DNA from 2 places in the Klebsiella sp. B345 genome. Region 2 is predicted to be linked to the other one. Evidence: predicted binding sites of a transcription regulator. Region 2 holds the regulator's gene; the other holds the start of a gene.
The links. The regulator CRP, encoded in region 2, controls carbon source genes, mostly activating them, when cyclic AMP is high. The targets are predictions, from matches to a motif close to ATGTGANNNNNNTCACAT.
Positions count from the first base shown of each region.

Region 1: a site for CRP is predicted at 1,659-1,676, ahead of bhsA (multiple stress resistance protein BhsA). Genes of this name have one in related genera too.

Region 1 is NZ_CP180443.1:5,056,183-5,062,110, forward strand. Features, by position in the region: gene ACMYSO_RS23680 (TonB-dependent siderophore receptor) at 1-626, opposite strand, end outside; gene ACMYSO_RS23685 (TetR/AcrR family transcriptional regulator) at 867-1,502, opposite strand; gene bhsA (multiple stress resistance protein BhsA) at 1,749-2,006, shown strand; gene ldtC (L,D-transpeptidase LdtC) at 2,249-3,211, opposite strand; gene mfd (transcription-repair coupling factor) at 3,380-5,928, opposite strand, start outside.
Region 2 is NZ_CP180443.1:2,504,422-2,518,806, forward strand. Features, by position in the region: gene ACMYSO_RS11890 (multidrug efflux RND transporter permease subunit) at 1-1,277, shown strand, start outside; gene ACMYSO_RS11895 (TetR/AcrR family transcriptional regulator) at 1,284-1,901, shown strand; gene ACMYSO_RS11900 (hydrolase) at 2,139-3,098, shown strand; gene ACMYSO_RS11905 (YheU family protein) at 3,095-3,313, shown strand; gene ACMYSO_RS11910 (phosphoribulokinase) at 3,350-4,219, shown strand; gene ACMYSO_RS11915 (OsmC family protein) at 4,288-4,692, opposite strand; gene crp (cAMP-activated global transcriptional regulator CRP) at 4,998-5,630, shown strand; gene ACMYSO_RS11925 (YccS/YhfK family putative transporter) at 5,683-7,761, shown strand; gene argD (bifunctional acetylornithine/succinyldiaminopimelate transaminase) at 7,751-8,971, opposite strand; gene pabA (aminodeoxychorismate synthase component 2) at 9,127-9,690, opposite strand; gene ppiA (peptidylprolyl isomerase A) at 9,853-10,422, opposite strand; gene tsgA (MFS transporter TsgA) at 10,699-11,883, shown strand; gene ACMYSO_RS11950 (cytosine deaminase) at 11,888-13,210, opposite strand; gene nirB (nitrite reductase large subunit NirB) at 13,451-14,385, shown strand, end outside.

The DNA.
Region 1 (5,928 bases), 2.5 Mb from region 2:
GCATCGTTATTGCCGTCATACCAGCCACCGAAGCGCTGATAGGCGACAGATAAACGCCCGGAAGCGTGATCGGTTCCACCGCTGACTGCCGCCGCCACTCGCTCGTCATGGTCGTTGCTGTTGGCAAAACCAGTTTTACCGCCGAGCTCAAGGTCCACCTGGCGTTCCTGCTGACCTTTTTTGGTGACGATATTGATCAGGCCGCCGGTACTGCCACCGCCGTACAAAGAGGTGGCACCAGAAATCACTTCAATGTGTTCAATATTGAACGGATCGATAGAATCGAGCTGGCGGCTGTCGGTACGGGATGAATTGAGGCGCACGCCGTCAATCAGTACCACGATGGCCCGGCCACGCATGTTCATACCGTAGTTAGTGCGTCCCTGGCTGCTGACGTCAATACCGGGGATCAGTTGGGCCAGTACGTCTTTAAACTCCTTGCCCCCCTGTACCTGCTGTTCAATTTCCTGACCTTCGATAACCCAGGTGGTTTGTGCCATTTCGGCGACGGTGCGATGGGTTCGGTTGGCACTCACGATAATGTTTTCTTCATCGACCTGTGCGGCAAACGCGGGCAGGGCAGTAGCCAGCAGCAGTGGGTTAAGCACCCAGAGACGCGTGTTCATTCGCATTCCTTTTATGAGTTAATTGCAGCGTTGTTTTTTTATTCCGGGACTGATGCCCCGACGGTTACAGACTGAAATATTTCGAAAAGCAAATGCGAATTTTGCACATATTGATTATCGTTATCAATATCATTTACAACAAAATAACGACTTAATAATATGAAAACATTAATAAAAATAAGGTTAAAGCAGGAAGGGAGTGAAGGCCCGGTGGCGAGTGTCACCGGGCGGCAGTGCAGATTAGTGCTGAAGGATTTGTGGCCACAGCCGCAGCGTGGTGTCGGCGATGCGCATCAGTTTCTCGAAGTCAGCGCCTTCGCGCGCGCTGATAGACATCCCTTGTAAAACGCAGTTCAAAAACTGCGCCAGCTGCTGGACGTCACCTTTTTCCGGGAGCTCTCCGCGTAGCTGACGCTGCTGCAGAAACTGGGCCAGGGTCTGCTCTTGCTTCGCATGGCGCGATTTGATGGTGTTGGCGATATCGGTTGACGAGGCCGCCAGTGCCGCTGAGGTGTTGATCATAAAACAGCCCGCCGGCGTATCTTTGCTGGTAAAGCAGGTCGCGATGGCGGTGAAGTAGTCGCGCAACGCCTGGTCGACAGATTTATCCTCGGCAAACAGCACCGCTTCGTGCCTGGCCGCGAAGCGCGAAATATAGCGATCGAGTACCGCCAGGAATAACCCTTCTTTGTTGACGAATTCCGCATACAGCGTCGGCGCTTTTGCCCCGGTCGCTTCTACAAGATCGGCAAGAGAAGTTGCCTCGTAGCCGTGCTGCCAGAAAAGTGCCATGGCCTTATCCAGCGCCGCTTCCTTGTCGAACACTTTTGGTCGGCCACGGCTTTTTTTTACGCAACTTTGAACGTCAGTTGTCATGGTGCCGCTGTACCTATGTTGGTTTGTTGAGTGGGCATTATAAAAATAAACGCCGCAACCTACCAGCGCCGAACCCGCAAAAATAAATAATTCATATATGTATGAATTTTAAGTTGTTTATAAATAAATAAACGATCGTTATAAAAATGATTTGACGTGTGATATGGATCACATTAATATTTACCTATCGATCGTTAAGTTAATTCTTGCGACCCTACTAAAATCATCTGCATAGGTATAATAATCATGAAAAACATCAAAACTCTGACGCTGGCCGCTGTGCTGAGCTCTCTCTCTTTCGCCAGTTTTGCTGCTGTTGAAGTGCAATCCACTCCAGCTAACCAACACAAAATTGGTACCGTTTCCGCGACCGCTGGCACCAACTTAGGTTCTCTGGAAGATCAGCTGGCACAAAAAGCGGAAGAAATGGGCGCCACCTCTTTCCGTATTACTTCCGTCACGGGTCCGAACACCCTGCACGGAACAGCTGTTATCTATAAATAAGTCTGTTTTACCCCTGTCATGCCACTGACAATACGCGAGCCTGACCCCTTTATCAGCTCGCGAGTAGTACGCTGTAAGATGTTCCCTGCTATGCCACAGACGTGAGGCGGTTCTCACCCCTTTATGAGACCGCTGCATGTCGACCTTTCGCGTTATCTTGTTTGTGAGATATCCATAAAAAAACCGCCTGTCAGGTTACCTGCAGGCGGTTTTTTTTCATGTCGGGAGCCCGACTGATTCCCTTACATTGCTTGCTCGTGCGCCACATGGTGGCGGGTCACGTTAATCGGCATGCCTGAGCGCAGTTCCATGGCGTAGTTCATCACCTCCTGATTGGTTGCCGGTGACTGTTTAAAGCTCTCCATCGTGCTGTTCAGGACTATCGGCAGAGTTTGCGGATCGTCATCCAGATGTTTGGACAGGGGCTGGTGGATTTCCACCAGACGCGTTCCGTCCGGCTCAACGGAGGCCTTAATCGGCGTGTTGATGATGTTGACTCTGGTGCCTGGGGTGATCTTGTTAAACAGCGTTTTGATGTCATCATCACGCAGACGGATGCAGCCGGAGCTGACGCGCATGCCAATACCAAAATCAGCATTGGTACCATGCAGCAAATAGACACCGCCGTAGGCCGCAAGGCGAATGGCGTGATGGCCCATCGGGTTTTCCGGCCCGGCAGGCACCACGGCAGGGAGGTCTATCCCCATCGCTTTATAGCGGGCCCGAATGTTGGCGGTTGGCGTCCAGGTCGGGTTGGCCCGCTTGTCGGAGACGGTGGTAACCATAGTGGGCGTAATCGTATCGCCCCCCAGTTGACCAATACCGATAGGGTAGACGGTGACCTCGTTTTTACCCGGCGGGTAATAATAGAGGCGCAGTTCGGCGAGATTAATCACCAGACCTTCGCGTGGCGCATCGGGTAACAGGGTCTGTAGCGGAATGGTCAGGACGCTTCCGGCCCGTGGCACATAAGGGTCGACGCCAGGGTTGGCCTGCAGCAAGGCCAGGAAGCCGACGTTGTAGCGCTTGGCGATAGCCTCCAGTGAACCTCCGTTGTTTTGCACGACGTGAAACTGGTTCTGCCCCACAACGCGGCTGCCCGCCGGCGGTAGCGGCCAGGTGTTGGCGCGGGCGGGAAGCGCCATGACGGCGACGACGGCCAGTGCTGCCAGCCAGAGAGATAAACGCGATACGAAAATAGTCATAATAAATAAGTGGTTATTTTTTATGAGGAAACAGACGGGAATTATCGCGTGGGTGAATGTGGGGAAACCCTGGTATATTGCAAAACATTTGTAAAGTTTGCCAGGGATGTCAGATGCTGACGGCAGAAGAGCAGGGATACGGTTGCTGCCACCGTATCCCTGAGATGATTATGCTGCGGCGTTCTCTTCGAGCTGGCGCATAAACTGACGCACCCACTCCATACGGGTTTTACGTTCGCCGAGGTCCTGCATAAACTTCAGGCGGGTCGGTCCGTCGAGGCGGAAATGCTGAGGCTGCTTCTGCAGCAGCCCAATCAGCCATACCGGGTTGACGTTGTTCTTTTCATTGAACTCAATCACGCCGCCTTTCTCGTTGCCTTCCAGCTTACGGATGCCGAGTTTTTGCGCCTGTTGTCTCAGGCGGGCGATGTCCAGCAGGTTTCTCGCCGCATCCGGCAGCAGGCCGAAACGGTCGATTAGCTCAACTTTAATCTCTTCCAGATCGTGCTCATGCTTCGCGCTGGCGATCCGCTTGTAGAACGACAGCCGGGTATTGACGTCAGGAATAAAATCATCCGGAAGCAAGGCCGGCATCCGCAGCTCGACTTCGGTCTGCTGACTGGTGAGATCCTCAAGGGAAGGTTCACGTCCGGCTTTCAGCGCATCGACGGCATTTTCCAGCAGCTCCATATATAGCGAGAAGCCGATGGTCGTCATCTGTCCGCTCTGGTCCTCGCCCAGCAGTTCACCGGCCCCGCGGATCTCCAGGTCATGGGTTGCCAGCGCAAAGCCGGCCCCGAGATCTTCCAGCGAAGCGATGGCTTCGAGGCGCTTTTGCGCATCGGTGGTCATGGCTTTCGGATGCGGCGTCAGTAGCCAGGCGTAGGCCTGATGATGCGAGCGCCCGACGCGCCCGCGCAGCTGGTGCAGCTGTGCCAGGCCGAAATGGTCAGCCCGCTCAATGATAATGGTATTGGCGGTGGGGATATCGATCCCGGTTTCGATAATGGTGGTACATACCAGCACGTTGAACCGCTGGTGGTGGAAATCGTTCATGACGCGTTCCAGCTCGCGCTCGCGCATCTGCCCGTGACCGATGGCAATGCGCGCTTCCGGCACCAGCTCCGCCAGGCGGTCGGCGGCTTTCTGGATATTTTCCACGTCATTGTAGAGGTAGTACACCTGGCCGCCGCGCAGCACTTCACGCAGGATGGCCTCGCGCACCACCAACGAGTCGTATTCACGCACGAAGGTCTTCACCGCCAGACGGCGGGCCGGCGGAGTGGCAATAATGGACAGATCGCGCATTCCGCTCATCGCCATATTCAGGGTTCGCGGAATCGGCGTGGCGGTCAGGGTCAGGATATCGACATCGGCGCGCATGGCTTTGATGCGTTCCTTGTGTCGGACCCCGAAGCGGTGCTCTTCATCGACGATCAGCAGCCCAAGGTCGCGCAGTTTGACCTCATTTTGCAGCAGCTTGTGCGTCCCGATAAGAATATCGATTTTGCCTTCCGCCGCCTGTTCCAGGATCTGCGCCTGCTCTTTTGCGCTACGAAAACGCGACAGCATTTCGATGCGAACCGGCCAGTTGGCGAAACGGTCGCAGAAGTTATCGAAGTGCTGCTGAGCGAGCAGGGTAGTTGGCACCAGCACCGCTACCTGTTTGTGGTTCTCAACCGCCAGGAAGGCGGCGCGCATCGCCACTTCGGTTTTGCCGAAGCCGACGTCGCCGCACACCAGACGATCCATGGCCAGCGGCTGACACATATCGCTGAGTACGGCGTTGATGGCCTGCGCCTGATCCGGGGTGGTTTCAAAGGGGAAACCGTCACAAAATAGCTGATACTGTTCGCGATCGTGTTTAAAGGCAAAGCCCGATTTTGCAGCCCGCTGGGCGTAGATATCGAGCAGTTCCGCCGCCACATCGCGGACCTTTTCCGCCGCTTTCTGCCGCGCACGAGTCCAGGCATCGCCGCCGAGTTTATGCAACGGCGCGTTTTCTTCCGCGCCGCCGGCATAGCGGCTGATCAGATGCAATGAAGAGACCGGCACGTACAGCTTGGCATCATTGGCGTAGATGAGCATCAGATACTCGGCGGTGATCCCACCCGCTTCCAGAGTGGTCATCCCGGCATAGCGGCCAACGCCGTGCTCGAGGTGCACCACCGGCTGGCCTTCATGCAGCTCTGCCAGGTTGCGGATTAAGGTATCGGGGTTGATGGTGCGCCGTGAATCTTGACGACGACGCGCCACGCGCTCGCCCAGCAGATCGCTTTCGCAAATCAGCGCCAGCGAGTGTTGCCCATCGATAAACCCGTGCTCAGCCGCGCCAATCATCAGATAGCGACCATTACCGCTCGCCTCTTCCAGTCGCAGAATATGTTTCGGGGCGATTTTGATCCGCGCCAGCACTTCACCGAGCGCTTCGCGGCGGCCTTCACTTTCTACCGAGAAGATCACCGGACCGTTAAACGATTCGAGAAAGCGGCGCAGATTATCCAGCGGCGCCTTACTCTGCGCCTGAATGGAGAGATCCGGCAGCGTCTGATAGCCGAGGTTGGTATTGGCGGCTTTCTCGGCCAGACGCTCGGTTTTTAGCTGCACGCGCGGCCACTTTTTCAGCTCGCTGAACAGCTCATCGACCCGCAGCCAGAGCAGCTCAGGCGGCAGCAACGGGCGCATAGGGTCAACGCCACGGCTTTCAAAGCGCGCAC
Region 2 (14,385 bases):
GTAATAACGCCGGCAGCGGACAAAACGTCGGCATGGCGTTTGTAGAGTTAAAACGCTGGGACGAACGCCAGGGTACAGAAAACAGCGCCCAGTCGATTATTGCTCGCGCCAATCGGTACTTCAGGGCATCGACCGACACGACGATTAGCGTTTCCGCCCCGCCGGCCGTTCGCGGACTTGGGCAGTCCAGCGGCTTTGAGCTGTGGCTGCAGGACCAGTCGGCGCAGGGGTATGACGCACTTCTCGCGGCGCAACAAAATCTGATGTCGATGGCGACAGCCAACAGCAACCTCGATGCAGTGAGACTCAATAGCCTTGATGAAAAATCTCAGTTGCACATTGAGGTGGATCGTCAGAAGGCCGAATCACAGGGTCTGGCGCAGGCTGACATCAACGAGACTATCGCCGCTGCCTGGGGGGGTGTTTACGTTAACGATTTTGTCGACCGCGGGCGTATCAAACGAGTTTACATGCAAGGCGATGCACCGTGGCGCTCCAGCCCTGAAAGTCTCGCCACCTGGTTTGTGCGCGGCAGTGAAGACAACATGGCTTCTTTCAACAGCTTCGCATCGATGCAATGGACCACAGGGCCGCAGATGCTGCAGCGATTTAATGGTCTGTCGGCGGTCCAGTTCCAGGGAAGTGCCGCCAGCGGTATTAGCTCCGGTAGCGCGATGAATGAAATGACCACGCTGGTACAGGGTCTGGATGGCTTCGGTCTACAATGGAGCGGATTGTCGTACCAGGAACAGGCCTCATCGGGGCAGACGCTGTGGGTTTACCTTGCCTCAGTTATCTTTATCTTCCTTTGTCTTGCCGCGCTCTATGAGAGCTGGTCAATTCCGTTGGCTGTTATGTTGATCATTCCTCCGGGCATATTGGGGGCAGTAAGCGCATCGACGCTGGCCGGTTTTGATAACGATATTTACTTTCAGGTCGGGATGCTGACCACCATGGGGCTGTCAGCTAAAAATGCCATCCTGATCGTTGAATTCGCCCAGACAAGGCTGGCGGCTGGCCAAAAGCTGGTGGAAGCCACCCTTGAAGGTGCACGCCTGCGTTTGCGGCCGATCATAATGACGTCGCTGGCATTTGTTGCCGGCGCCATCCCTCTGGTACTCTCTAGCGGAGCTGGCGCGTCGAGCCGCACGGAAATCGGAACCGCGGTGATCGGCGGGATGCTTTCCGGGACACTCCTGACGCTGCTCCTGGTCCCGCTTTTTTTCATCCTGATCCAACAGGGGATCCACTCCCTAAAAGGAAAACACAAAGGATAGCAATTGATGGCTAACCAACGTGGGCGCCCGATGACCGCGCGCCCTCGCATTTTACATACCGCATGCGAACTGTTTTTGAAACACGGGCTGGATGTCTCCCTCGACGCCATCGCCGCTGAAGCAGGAAGCTCCCGCCCCACGCTCTATAGCCACTTCCCGGGTGGTAAAGACGCGCTGCTGCTGGAGAGCTTTTCCTATTTAAACGCGAAAATGCAGCCGCCGCTGCGTCAGTTGCTGCAGGATAAGCAGCACGACTTACCAGCCCTGCTGCTCGGTTTTGCTCGTATCGTGCAGGCGCATTTTTACAGTGCGGAAAATATCCGCTTTCAGCGTCTCCTCATTCAGGTGCTGGTGCAAAAGCCCGAGCTGTACGCGGTGATCGAACAACGCCCGTCGGGCCGGGTGTTGACCGTGCTGGTTGAGATACTCAGCACGCAAAATGCGCGCGGCACGTTGACCCTGACGGAACCCGAAGTGCAGGCCAGGTTGTTCCTTGGATCGGTGATGGGTTACCCACTACCAGCGGCACTGATCTCGCAGCAGGCGCTTGACCCCGCGCAGCTGGAGCCACTCGCCAAATCTGCCGTCACTACTTTCCTCAGCGCCTGGCATTACCACTCCTGACCCACCGGACCGACGCCTGCCGGGCGCGATAATTACCGGCAGCGCGTACTCCAGTCATCACCCGGCCGCAATTTCGTGTAACCTATAGTCCTGGCCGTAAGACCACATATTGGATAACCGGCGCACCTCGTGCGCGGTATAGTGTCGTATTAGTTTATTAATTGCTCTGGTGCTATGGTTGAAATCACCCCCACAGAAATGACGCCCCCTGAAGACGATTCGCGCGAGTTTCACCCGATGCGCGGCGTGGGTAATCGTCATCTGCAAACCATGCTTCCGCGTCTGATCCGCCGCAAACTGGGCTTCACACCCTTCTGGCAACGCCTCGAGCTACCGGATGGTGATTTTGTCGATCTGGCATGGAGCGAAGACCCCTCCCTGGCACGGCATAAACCGCGGTTGGTCGTTTTTCACGGCCTGGAAGGCAGCCTGCACAGCCCCTACGCTCACGGCCTGATTCATGCTGCCATGCAGCGCGGCTGGCTGGGCGTGGTGATGCATTTTCGCGGCTGTAGCGGTGAACCCAATCGTAATAACCGGATCTATCATTCTGGCGAAACCGAAGACGGCAGCTGGTTTCTGCACTGGCTGCAACGTGAATTTGGTACGGTCCCGACCGCCGCCGTTGGCTATTCGCTGGGGGGAAACATGCTGGGCTGCCTGCTGGCAAAAGAAGGCGATAACGCCCCGCTGGACGCCGCGGTGATCGTCTCAGCCCCCTTCATGCTGGAAGCCTGCAGCTATCATATGGATAAAGGCTTTTCCCGGGTCTATCAGCGCTATCTGCTTAACCTGCTAAAGGCCAATGCGGCCCGTAAGCTGAAGGCCTACCCGGGTTCACTGCCGGTCGATTTACGCCAGCTCAAAGGAATGCGCCGCATCCGCGAGTTTGACGATATGATCACCGCGAAAATCCACGGTTTCGCCGATGCGCTGGACTACTATCGCCAGTGCAGCGCGATGCCACGATTAAGTGATATCACCACGCCGACGCTGATCATTCACGCAAAGGACGATCCTTTCATGGATCACCACTCTATCCCACCGCAAGAACAGCTGCCGGCAAATGTGGAATATCAGCTGACCGAACAAGGTGGGCACGTCGGGTTCGTTGGCGGCACGTTGCGTAAGCCGGAAATGTGGCTCGAACGACGCATTCCGGACTGGTTAACCCGTTGGTTGGGAGCACAAATATGATTATTCCCTGGCACGATCTGGATCCCGAAACGCTGGATAACCTAATCGAAAGTTTTGTATTGCGCGAAGGCACCGATTATGGTGAACATGAACGCTCGCTGGTGGATAAAGTCGCCGACGTCAAACAACAGTTAAAAAGCGGAGAAGCCGTGCTGGTGTGGTCTGAACTACACGAAACGGTCAACATTATGCCCCGCAAGCAGTTCCACGGCTAAGGCGGCACCACACCATCGTTTAATCTGGGAGTTGTTATGTCTGCCAAACATCCGGTGATTGCCGTCACGGGCTCCAGCGGCGCGGGAACCACGACCACCAGCCTCGCCTTTCGAAAAATTTTCGCCCAGCTGAATCTGCGTTCTGCGGAAGTCGAAGGCGACAGCTTCCATCGCTACACCCGCCCGGAAATGGACATGGCGATCCGTAAAGCGCGCGATCAGGGGAAGCACATCAGCTACTTCGGTCCGGAAGCCAACGACTTCGGACTGCTCGAAAATACCTTCATTGAATACGGGCGCAACGGCAGCGGTCAGTCGCGAAAATACCTGCATACCTATGACGAAGCGGTCCCGTGGAATCAGGTTCCGGGTACCTTTACGCCGTGGCAACCGCTCCCGGAACCCACCGACGTCCTGTTTTATGAAGGGCTGCACGGCGGCGTGGTCACCCCGCAGTACAACGTCGCACAGAATGTCGATTTGCTGGTCGGGGTGGTGCCGATTGTCAATCTGGAATGGATCCAGAAGCTTATCCGGGATACCAGCGAACGCGGCCATTCCCGTGAAGCGGTGATGGACTCCGTCGTGCGTTCGATGGAGGACTACATCAATTTCATCACCCCACAGTTTTCCCGTACCCATATCAACTTCCAGCGGGTCCCCACCGTCGATACCTCGAACCCGTTTGCGGCTAAAGGCATCCCCTCACTGGATGAGAGCTTTGTGGTGATCCACTTCCGTAATCTGCAGGATATCGATTTCCCGTGGCTGCTCGCGATGCTGCAGGGGTCGTTTATCTCGCATATCAATACGCTGGTGGTTCCGGGGGGCAAAATGGGCCTGGCGATGGAGTTGATCATGACGCCGCTGGTAGAGCGCCTGATGGAAGGCAGAAAGATCGACTAGCCATAAAAAACCCCGGACGCATTACGACCGGGGTTGTTCTCTGCTACCTGGCACTATCCTGCCGTCAGTTAGCCTTCAATGACTTCATAGGTGTGGGTGATGTTCACTGCTTTTTGCAGCATCAGCGCCACCGAGCAATATTTCTCTGCCGACAGATCCACCGCACGCGATACCGCCGCATCCTTCAGCTCTTTGCCGGTCACAATGAAATGCATGTTGATATTGGTAAACAGGCGCGGCGCCTCTTCCCGGCGTTCAGAGGTCAGCTTCACCTCACAGTTGGTCACGTCGTGACGCCCTTTCTGCAAAATAGACACAACATCAATTGCGCTGCATCCGCCCGCCGCCATCAACACCATTTCCATCGGGCTTGGCGCTTTATCTCCGGAGTTGCCGTCCATCAGAATCTGGTGACCTGATGCGGACTCTCCGATGAAGGTTAACCCTTCAACCCATTTCACACGAGCTTGCATAAAATTTAACTCCGAGGTTGCAATTTTCCTGACAGATTACGCGCACATAACAATTCTCGCAACGGAAGGCGACCTACATCATGCTGAAGCGAGACACCAGGAGACATGCGGCAAAAGCTATGCTAAAACAGTCGGGATGCTACAGTATTACATTGATGTATTGCATGTATGCAGAGGAGTTCACATTACAGGCTGAAGAAAAATCACCAGCCATTTCCCAGGCATAGGGAAACAATACGATTGCATGCCCGGATGCCGTGTAGTGTCGGCACCCGGAGATAGCTTATAACAGAGGATAACCGCGCATGGTGCTTGGCAAACCGCAAACAGACCCTACCCTCGAATGGTTCTTGTCTCATTGCCATATTCATAAGTACCCATCGAAAAGCACGCTGATCCACCAGGGTGAAAAAGCAGAAACGTTGTACTACATCGTCAAAGGCTCTGTGGCTGTGCTCATCAAGGATGAAGAAGGTAAAGAGATGATCCTCTCTTACCTCAACCAGGGCGATTTCATCGGTGAATTAGGCTTGTTTGAAGAAGGCCAGGAGCGTAGCGCCTGGGTACGTGCAAAAACCGCATGTGAAGTGGCCGAAATCTCTTACAAAAAATTCCGTCAGCTGATCCAGGTTAACCCGGATATTCTGATGCGCTTGTCGTCGCAGATGGCTCGTCGTCTGCAGGTCACCTCTGAAAAAGTGGGTAACCTTGCCTTCCTCGACGTCACCGGTCGTATCGCTCAGACGCTGCTGAATCTGGCTAAACAGCCGGACGCCATGACCCACCCTGATGGTATGCAAATTAAAATTACCCGCCAGGAAATTGGTCAGATCGTCGGTTGTTCTCGCGAAACCGTCGGCCGTATTCTGAAGATGCTGGAAGATCAGAATCTGATCTCCGCACACGGTAAAACTATCGTCGTTTACGGTACCCGTTAAGTCGTTAAAACGGCGTGTTGCCCCCGCAATACGCCGTTTTTGTCTCCTCCTGATGTGGCGCAGGCTGATTTACCATCCAGAAGTCAACTATGCACTGCGGCAAACGCTGGTGTTGTGTTTGCCTGTCGCGGTCGGTCTTCTCCTCGGTCACCTGCAACAGGGTCTGCTGTTTTCCTTAGTACCTGCCTGCTGTAACGTCGCCGGTCTGGACACCCCGCACAAACGCTTTTTTAAACGCCTGATCGTGGGCGGTTCACTGTTTGCCGGCTGTAGCCTGGTGGTTCAGCTGCTGCTGCAACAGGAAATCCCGCTGCCCTTAATTCTTAGCGGCCTGGCGCTGCTGCTTGGCGTGACGGCAGAGATTAGCTCGCTCCATGCCAGACTTCTCCCGGCCTCACTGATTGCAGCCATCTTTACCCTGAGCCTTGCCGGGAACATGCCCATCTGGGAGCCGCTGTTGATCTACGCACTCGGCACCTTGTGGTACGGACTGTTTAACTGGTTCTGGTTCTGGCTATGGCGCGAACAACCGCTGCGTGAATCCTTGAGCCTGCTCTACCGGGAGCTGGCTAACTACTGCGAAGCGAAATACAGCCTACTGACTCAGCATATTGACCCGGCGACCTCGCTCCCGCCGCTGCTCACACGCCAGCAAAAGGTGGTGGATCTGATCACCCAGTGCTACCAGCAGATGCATATGCTGGCGGCGAACCAGCGTAACGATCACAAGCGTCTGCTGCGGGCGTTTCAGGTGGCGCTGGATCTACAGGAACATATCTCCGTCAGCCTGCATCAGCCTGAGGAAGTTCAGAAACTGGTGGAGCGGAGCCACGCGGAGGCGGTGATCCGCTGGAACGCACAAACCGTTGCCGCCCGTCTACGGGTGCTGGCCGACGACATTCTGTACCACCGCTATCCGCAACGCTTTCATATGGATAAGCAGATTGGCGCGCTGGAGAAAATTGCCTGGCAGCACCCCGACAATCCCGTCGGGCAATTCTGTGCCTGGCACTTTAGCCGCATCGCCCGGGTGCTGCGTACCCAGCGCCCGCTGTATGCCCGCAACCTGATGGCAGATAAAGAACGCCGCCTGCCGCTGCTACCTGCGCTGAAGCACTATCTCTCATGGAAATCGCCGGCGCTGCGCAATGCCGCGCGTATCTGCGTGATGCTCACCGCCGCCAGCCTGATGGGCAGCGCCCTGCATCTTCCCAAGCCTTACTGGATCTTAATGACGGTGCTTTTCGTCACCCAAAACGGCTACGGCGCGACACGAGTGCGCATCGTCCATCGGGCGGCCGGCACCCTCGCAGGCCTCGCCATTGCCGGACTGACGCTGCACTTTCACGTTCCAGAGGGGTATACGCTTACCGCGTTGCTGATCATTACGCTGCTGAGCTACCTGATTATTCGTAAGCATTACGGCTGGGCGATGGTCGGCTTTACCGTGACGGCGGTCTATACCCTGCAACTTCTGACACTTAACGGCGAACAGTACATTGTCGCCAGGCTTATCGATACGCTTATCGGCTGCCTGATCGCCTTTGGCGGGATGGTCTGGCTGTGGCCACAGTGGCAGAGCGGACTGCTACGTAAAAACGCCCATGACGCGCTGGAAGCCGATCAGGAGGCCATCCGGCTGATCCTCAGCGACGACCACCAGGCACCGGCGCTGGCCTATCGCCGCATGCGCGTCAATCAAGCACATAACTCGCTGTTTAACTCGTTGAACCAGGCTATGCAGGAGCCTGGGTTTAACTCACATTATCTGGAAGATATGAAGCTGTGGGTCACCCACAGCCAGTTTATTGTTGAGCATATCAACGCGATGACCACCCTCGCCCGCGAGCACAACATGCTGACGCCGGAGCTGGCCCGGCGCTATCTGGAGTCCTGTGAGATTGCGCTTCAGCGCTGTCAGCAGCGGCTGGACACCGACGGTCCTGGCAGCGCTGACGACGTGAATATTATGGAGTCTCAGGACGTTGAAGTGAGCCGCGGCCCGCTAAGCACCATGGAACAGCACCTGCAGCGGATCCTAGACCATCTGAACACCATGCACACCATCTCGTCGGTGGCATGGCGTCAGCGTCCTCATCATGGCATCTGGCTAAGCGCGACTAAGCGCTAAGCACCTTCTGTACCGCCTGGGCAAAGCGCGCCATCCCTTCAGCAATATCCTGCTCATCGATCACCAACGACGGCACAAAGCGCATGACGTCCGGCCCGGCGTTGAGCACCATGACGCCCGCATCCGCCGCGGCATACAGAAAATCACGCGCCCGGCCTTGATGCTGCGGTTTGAGCTCCGCGCCAATCAGTAACCCCATGCCGCGGATATCGCTAAACAGGTCGAAACGAGCATCAATCTCCTGCAGATGTTGCACAAACAGCGCCCGCTTCGCGTTCACCCCTTCCAGCACATCAGGCGTATTAATCAGATCAAATGCCGCCCCGGCAACGGCGCAGGCCAGCGGATTACCGCCGTAGGTTGAACCATGGGAGCCAGCATGGAAGGCGCTGGCAATCTCATTGGTGGTCAGCACGGCGCTGATCGGGAAACCGCCGCCCAGCGCTTTAGCACTGGTGAGGATATCCGGCGTCACGCCATAATGCATGTACGCAAACAGCGAACCGGTACGCCCCATCCCGCACTGCACTTCATCAAACACCAGTAGCGCCTGATGCTCATCGCACAGTTCACGCAGTCCTTTCAGGAACTCTGGCGTCGCCGCCATCACGCCACCTTCTCCCTGGATCGGCTCAACCACGATCGCGCAGGTGTGATCGTCCATCACCGCTTTAACCGCATGCAGGTCGTTAAACGGCACGTGGATAATGTCGGCGGGTTTCGGGCCGAAGCCATCAGAATACTTTGGCTGCCCGCCCACGGACACGGTAAACAGCGAGCGGCCATGGAAGGCGTTATGGAAGGCGATGATTTTGGTCTTATACGGACTGTGGCGGGTAATGGTGTAGTGGCGCGCCAGCTTGAAGGCCGTCTCGTTGGCTTCCGTACCGGAGTTCATAAATACCACACGCTCGGCAAAGGTGGCGTCCACCAGCTTGCGACCAAGGCGCAGCGCCGGTTCGTTGGTAAAGACGTTGCTGGTGTGCCACAGGGTTTCGCCCTGCTGCTGCAGCGCCGCCACCAGCGCCGGATGACAATGACCTAACGCCGTCACCGCAATCCCACCGGCAAAATCAATGTACTCTTTACCCTGCTGATCCCATACGCGGCTACCTTTACCCTTTACCGGGATGAATTCCGCAGGTGCATAAATTGGCAGAATAACTTCATCGAATGTGGCGCGGGTAATTACCGGTTGCTCAGTTGCCATGTCATGCCATCCTTCTTCGTTACGCAATCATTATTGTGATAATCTAATCACAAAATATGCATAAAAAATCAATCAATGGCAACTGTATAGCCAAAATAATTCGCGTTGTGGGGTTAAGCGACTAAGCGCTAGCCTGGATGTATGAAAGGCATAAATCATCGATTGAGAAAGTTTGCCAGCAGCTGATGCCCTTGCTCGCTGAGAATGCTCTCCGGGTGGAACTGCACCCCTTCGAGATCCCACTCGCGATGGCGAATTCCCATAATTTCACCATTCTCGCTACGCGCCGTCACTTCAAAGCAGGCGGGAAGGGTCGCAGGGTCAATGAGCAAAGAGTGATAGCGGGTGACCACCAGCGGATTATTCAGCCCCAGGAAGACCCCGGTGCCGTTGTGCTGGATAGGCGAGGTTTTGCCGTGCATAACGGTAGCAGCGCGGACGATGGTGGCCCCAAAGACCTGCGCAATCGCCTGATGGCCCAGGCAAACCCCCAGCAGCGGAACCCGGCCGGCATAATGCGCGATAACCGCCAGCGAGATGCCGGACTCATTCGGCGTACAGGGCCCGGGCGAGATAACAATTTTCTCCGGCGCCAGCGCCGCAATCTCCTCAAGCGTCAACTCATCATTGCGCTTGACCAGCACCTCCGCCCCCAGCTCGCAAAAATACTGGTACAGGTTCCAGGTGAAAGAATCATAGTTATCGATAAGCAGGATCATGGTGGCTCCGGAAAAAACAAAACCGGGCTATTCTACTCAGATTATGCTGCTGCGCTTATCACTTTGCGAAACATCCGTGCAGAAGGGTCGGAATCGCCCTTTCCGCTGAGACAGAACGGGCGATAAGGCGCGGGGGATCATTACCCGCGCGGGAAGAAAAGCTTACGGCAGGACTTTCGCGGAGAGGATGACGACGGGTTTAGACGGAACATTCTGGTACGGCCCGACGTTGTGGGTCTGCACCTGAGAAATCTTATCTGCCACGTCCATGCCTTTCACCACTTTACCGAAGACCGCGTAGCCAAAATCACGCTGTCCGTGGTCAAGGAAAGCATTGTCAGCGATATTAATGAAGAACTGGCTGGTCGCGCTGTCCTGGTCGGCAGTACGCGCCATCGCGATGGTGCCGCGGGTGTTGCGCAGGCCGTTATCGGCTTCGTTTTTAATCGGCGGATTCGGCTGCTTTTGCTGCATCTGTTCGTTAAATCCACCGCCCTGCACCATGAAGCCCGGGATTACGCGGTGGAAGGTGGTGTTGTTATAGAAACCGCTGTTCACGTATTTCAGGAAGTTATCCACGGAAATCGGTGCTTTCTGGCTATTTAACTCCAGCTCAATATTTCCCGCGGAGGTCGTCAGCAATACATGAGGATCGCCCTTCGCAGCCATAGCCGGAGAGAAAGCTGAAATGGCGACAACGGCAACCACCGCCGCCAGAGTTGATTTGAACATGGGAATTCCTTAACGGAGCAGAATAAAAAGCGAGTGCTTTGATTCTAAAGAGCCTTTGCATCGTGGGCCAGCGTTTTACCTAATTTTACGTAGCTGAAATAGTTGTTACGACACATCCATTCACCAGCGCCGCATTTAAAGCCGATCAACATCACACTAATCAATGCAAAAAAGAGTGTATTACATAATAAACGTTTGCTTACATCACGCGAATGAATAAAATCTGTTCGCCATCGCGCAGTCAATGCGCTTTACATTTCTATTCACAGGCCAGTCATGACTAACAGCAACCGTACCAAGCTCACATGGATCAGCTTCTTCTCCTACGCCCTTACCGGTGCGTTGGTGATCGTCACCGGAATGGTGATGGGAAATATCGCCGATTATTTCCACCTACCGGTTTCCAGTATGAGTAACACTTTTACTTTCCTCAACGCCGGTATTCTGATCTCTATCTTCCTGAACGCCTGGCTGATGGAAATTGTCCCGCTGAAAACTCAGCTCCGTTTTGGCTTTATTCTTATGGTGCTGGCCGTTGCCGGGCTGATGTACAGCCACAGCCTGGCGCTATTTTCCGCCTCGATGTTTGTACTGGGTCTGGTCAGCGGGATTACCATGTCGATCGGTACCTTCCTGATCACCCACATGTATGAAGGCCGTCAGCGCGGTGCGCGCCTGCTGTTTACCGACTCCTTCTTCAGCATGGCGGGGATGATTTTCCCGATGGTCGCTGCATTCCTGCTGGCTCGTAGCATTGAGTGGTACTGGGTGTACGCCTGCATTGGTCTGGTCTACGTAGCGATCTTTATTCTGACTTTCGGCTGCGAATTCCCGGTTCTCGGTAAAAAAGCGCAGCAGGACAGTCAGCCCGTGGTCAAAGAAAAGTGGGGCATCGGCGTGCTGTTCCTCGCTATCGCGGCGCTGTGCTATATCCTCGGCCAGCTGGGCTTTATCTCCTGGGTGCCTGAATACGCGAAGACGCTGGGTATGAGCCTTGCCGATGGCGGTCAACTGGTCAGTGATTTCTGGATGTCTTACATGATTGGAATGTGGTCATTTAGCTTTATCCTGCGCTTCTTCGACCTTCAGCGGATCCTCACCGTTCTGGCGGGCCTGGCAACGGTGCTGATGTATCTGTTCATCAACGGTTCGCCGGAGCACATGCCATGGTTTATCCTGACCCTGGGCTTCTTCTCCAGCGCGATTTACACTTCGCTCATCACCCTGGGTTCGCTGCAGACCAAAGTGGCATCGCCGAAGCTGGTGAACTTCGTCCTGACCTGCGGCACCATCGGCACCATGCTGACCTTCGTTGTGACCGGCCCGATTGTGGCAGCCAGCGGCCCACTGGCTGCGCTGCACACCGCTAACGGCCTCTACGCCGTGGTCTTTGTGATGTGCCTGATTCTCGGGTTCGTCTCCCGCCACCGCCAGCACAACATGGCAGCGGCGTCTCACTAAGCCTTTAAGCCGTCGGCCCCTTAGCATCCGCGAAGGGGCTGTTTCTGGTAAAGAACAGCTCCTCTCCTCCTCTGTCAGTCTGGATCCAGGTCTGTGCCAACTGCGTCGTGGCAATCACCCTACCTTGACGGATCGACCAGCGGACCGGTACCTGACAACGCACCGCCTCAAAACCATTCTCTGCCGGCAGAATAATCAGATTGGCCGGATTCCCCGGGACAATGCCGTAATCCTGCAGGCCGAAGGTGCGGGCGCTGTTGTCGGTGATAAGCTTCAGCCCGTCGTTAATCTGCTGATAGCCCATCAACTGACAGACATGTAACCCCATATGCAGCACCTGCAGCATGTTGCCAGTGCCGAGCGGATACCACGGGTCGAACACATCATCGTGACCAAAGCAGACGTTAATGCCCGCGGCCATCAACTCCTTCACCCGGGTAATACCCCGGCGCTTCGGATAATCATCAAACCGTCCCTGGAGGTGAATGTTCACCAGTGGGTTAGCCACGAAGTTGATACCCGAGAGCTTCAGCAGGCGGAACAGCCTGGAGGTATAGGCGCCGTTATAGGAGTGCATCGCGGTGGTATGGCTGGCGGTAACCCGCGGGCCAATCCCCTCTTTCAGTGCCAGAGCGGCAACGGTTTCGACAAACCGCGACTGCTCATCATCGATTTCATCGCAATGAATATCCAGCGGCCGCTGATACTGCTGCGCCAGACGGAACGCAATATGCAGCGATTCGACACCGTACTCGCGAGTAAACTCAAAGTGCGGAATGGCACCCACCACATCGGCTCCGAGGCGCAGCGCCTCTTCCAGCAGGGCCTCTCCATTGGGGTAGGATAAAATCCCCTCCTGGGGGAAGGCGACGATCTGCAAATCTACCCACGGCGCTACCTCCTGCTTCACTTCCAGCATCGCTTTTAGGGCGGTCAGCGTCGGGTCAGAAACGTCAACGTGGGTACGAACAAACTGGATCCCGTTGGCAATTTGCCACTTCAGGGTTTTCCACGCCCGGGCTTTCACATCCTCGTGGCTCAGCAGCGCCTTGCGCTCGGCCCAGCGTTCAATGCCCTCAAACAGTGTTCCGGACTGGTTCCAGTTCGGTTCACCGGCGGTTTGGGTGGTATCCAGGTGAATATGCGGTTCAATAAACGGCGGGATTGCCAGCCCTCCGCGGGCGTTAAGCACTTCGTAACTTTCGCTACGCGCATCACCCATAGGGGTGATATCGCCAAAACAGCCTTTATCTATCGCAATCTGCCATAACCCGTCGCGGTCCGGCAGACGTACGTTCTGAATTAACCAAAGTGGAACTGCTGTCATCGTGATGACTCCCGTTAATAATGCTGATTATTCACCCAGGCTATGAACATTTTCTCACCTCCAGTTTGTACACAAAAGCAGCAAGAAGGAAAAGCCTGAGTTTTCCACAACTTATAAAAATCCATTAAAATCATGATCATACCCATTAAGTGGTAGGCGGGAGCGATCTTGATTTGTATCAATAAGTGCACTGGCTGAATCGTTAAGGTAGGCGGTAATAGAAAAGAAATCGAGGCAAAAATGAGCAAAGTCAGAATCGCTATTATCGGTAACGGCATGGTCGGCCATCGCTTTATCGAAGAGCTTCTTGATAAGGCGCCTGCCGGACAATTCGACATTACCGTGTTCTGTGAAGAACCCCGTATCGCTTACGACCGTGTCCACCTGTCGTCTTACTTCTCCCACCACACTGCGGAAGAACTTTCGCTGGTTCGTGAAGGATTTTACGAAAAGCATGGCGTGAAAGTGTTGATCGGCGAACGGGCGATCACGATTAACCGTCAGGAGAAAGTCATTCACTCCAGCGCCGGACGCACCGTCTTTTATGACAAGCTGGTCATGGCAACAGGGTCTTATCCGTGGATCCCACCGATCAAAGGCGCAGAAACTCAGGACTGCTTCGTCTACCGTACTATTGAAGACCTCAACGCGATCGAGTCCTGCGCCCGCCGCAGCAAACGCGGTGCGGTCATCGGCGGCGGCCTGCTGGGCCTCGAAGCTGCTGGCGCCCTGAAGAACCTCGGCGTCGAGACCCACGTGATTGAGTTTGCTCCGATGCTGATGGCCGAGCAGCTGGATAACATGGGCGGCGAACAGCTCAAACGTAAAATCGAAAGCATGGGCGTGAAGGTCCATACCAGCAAAAACACCAAAGAGATCCTCCAGCAGGGCAGCGAAGCGCGCAAAACTATGCAGTTCGCCGATGGTAGCGAACTGCAGGTCGACTTTATCGTCTTCTCCACCGGTATTCGTCCACGCGACAAGCTGGCGACCCAGTGTGGTCTGGCGGTCGCCCAACGTGGCGGCATCGCCGTGAATGATACCTGTCAGACATCAGACCCGGACATCTATGCGATCGGCGAATGCGCCAGCTGGAACAACCGCGTCTATGGCCTGGTAGCACCGGGCTATAAGATGGCACAGGTGACCGTCGATCATCTGCTCGGCAACAGCAA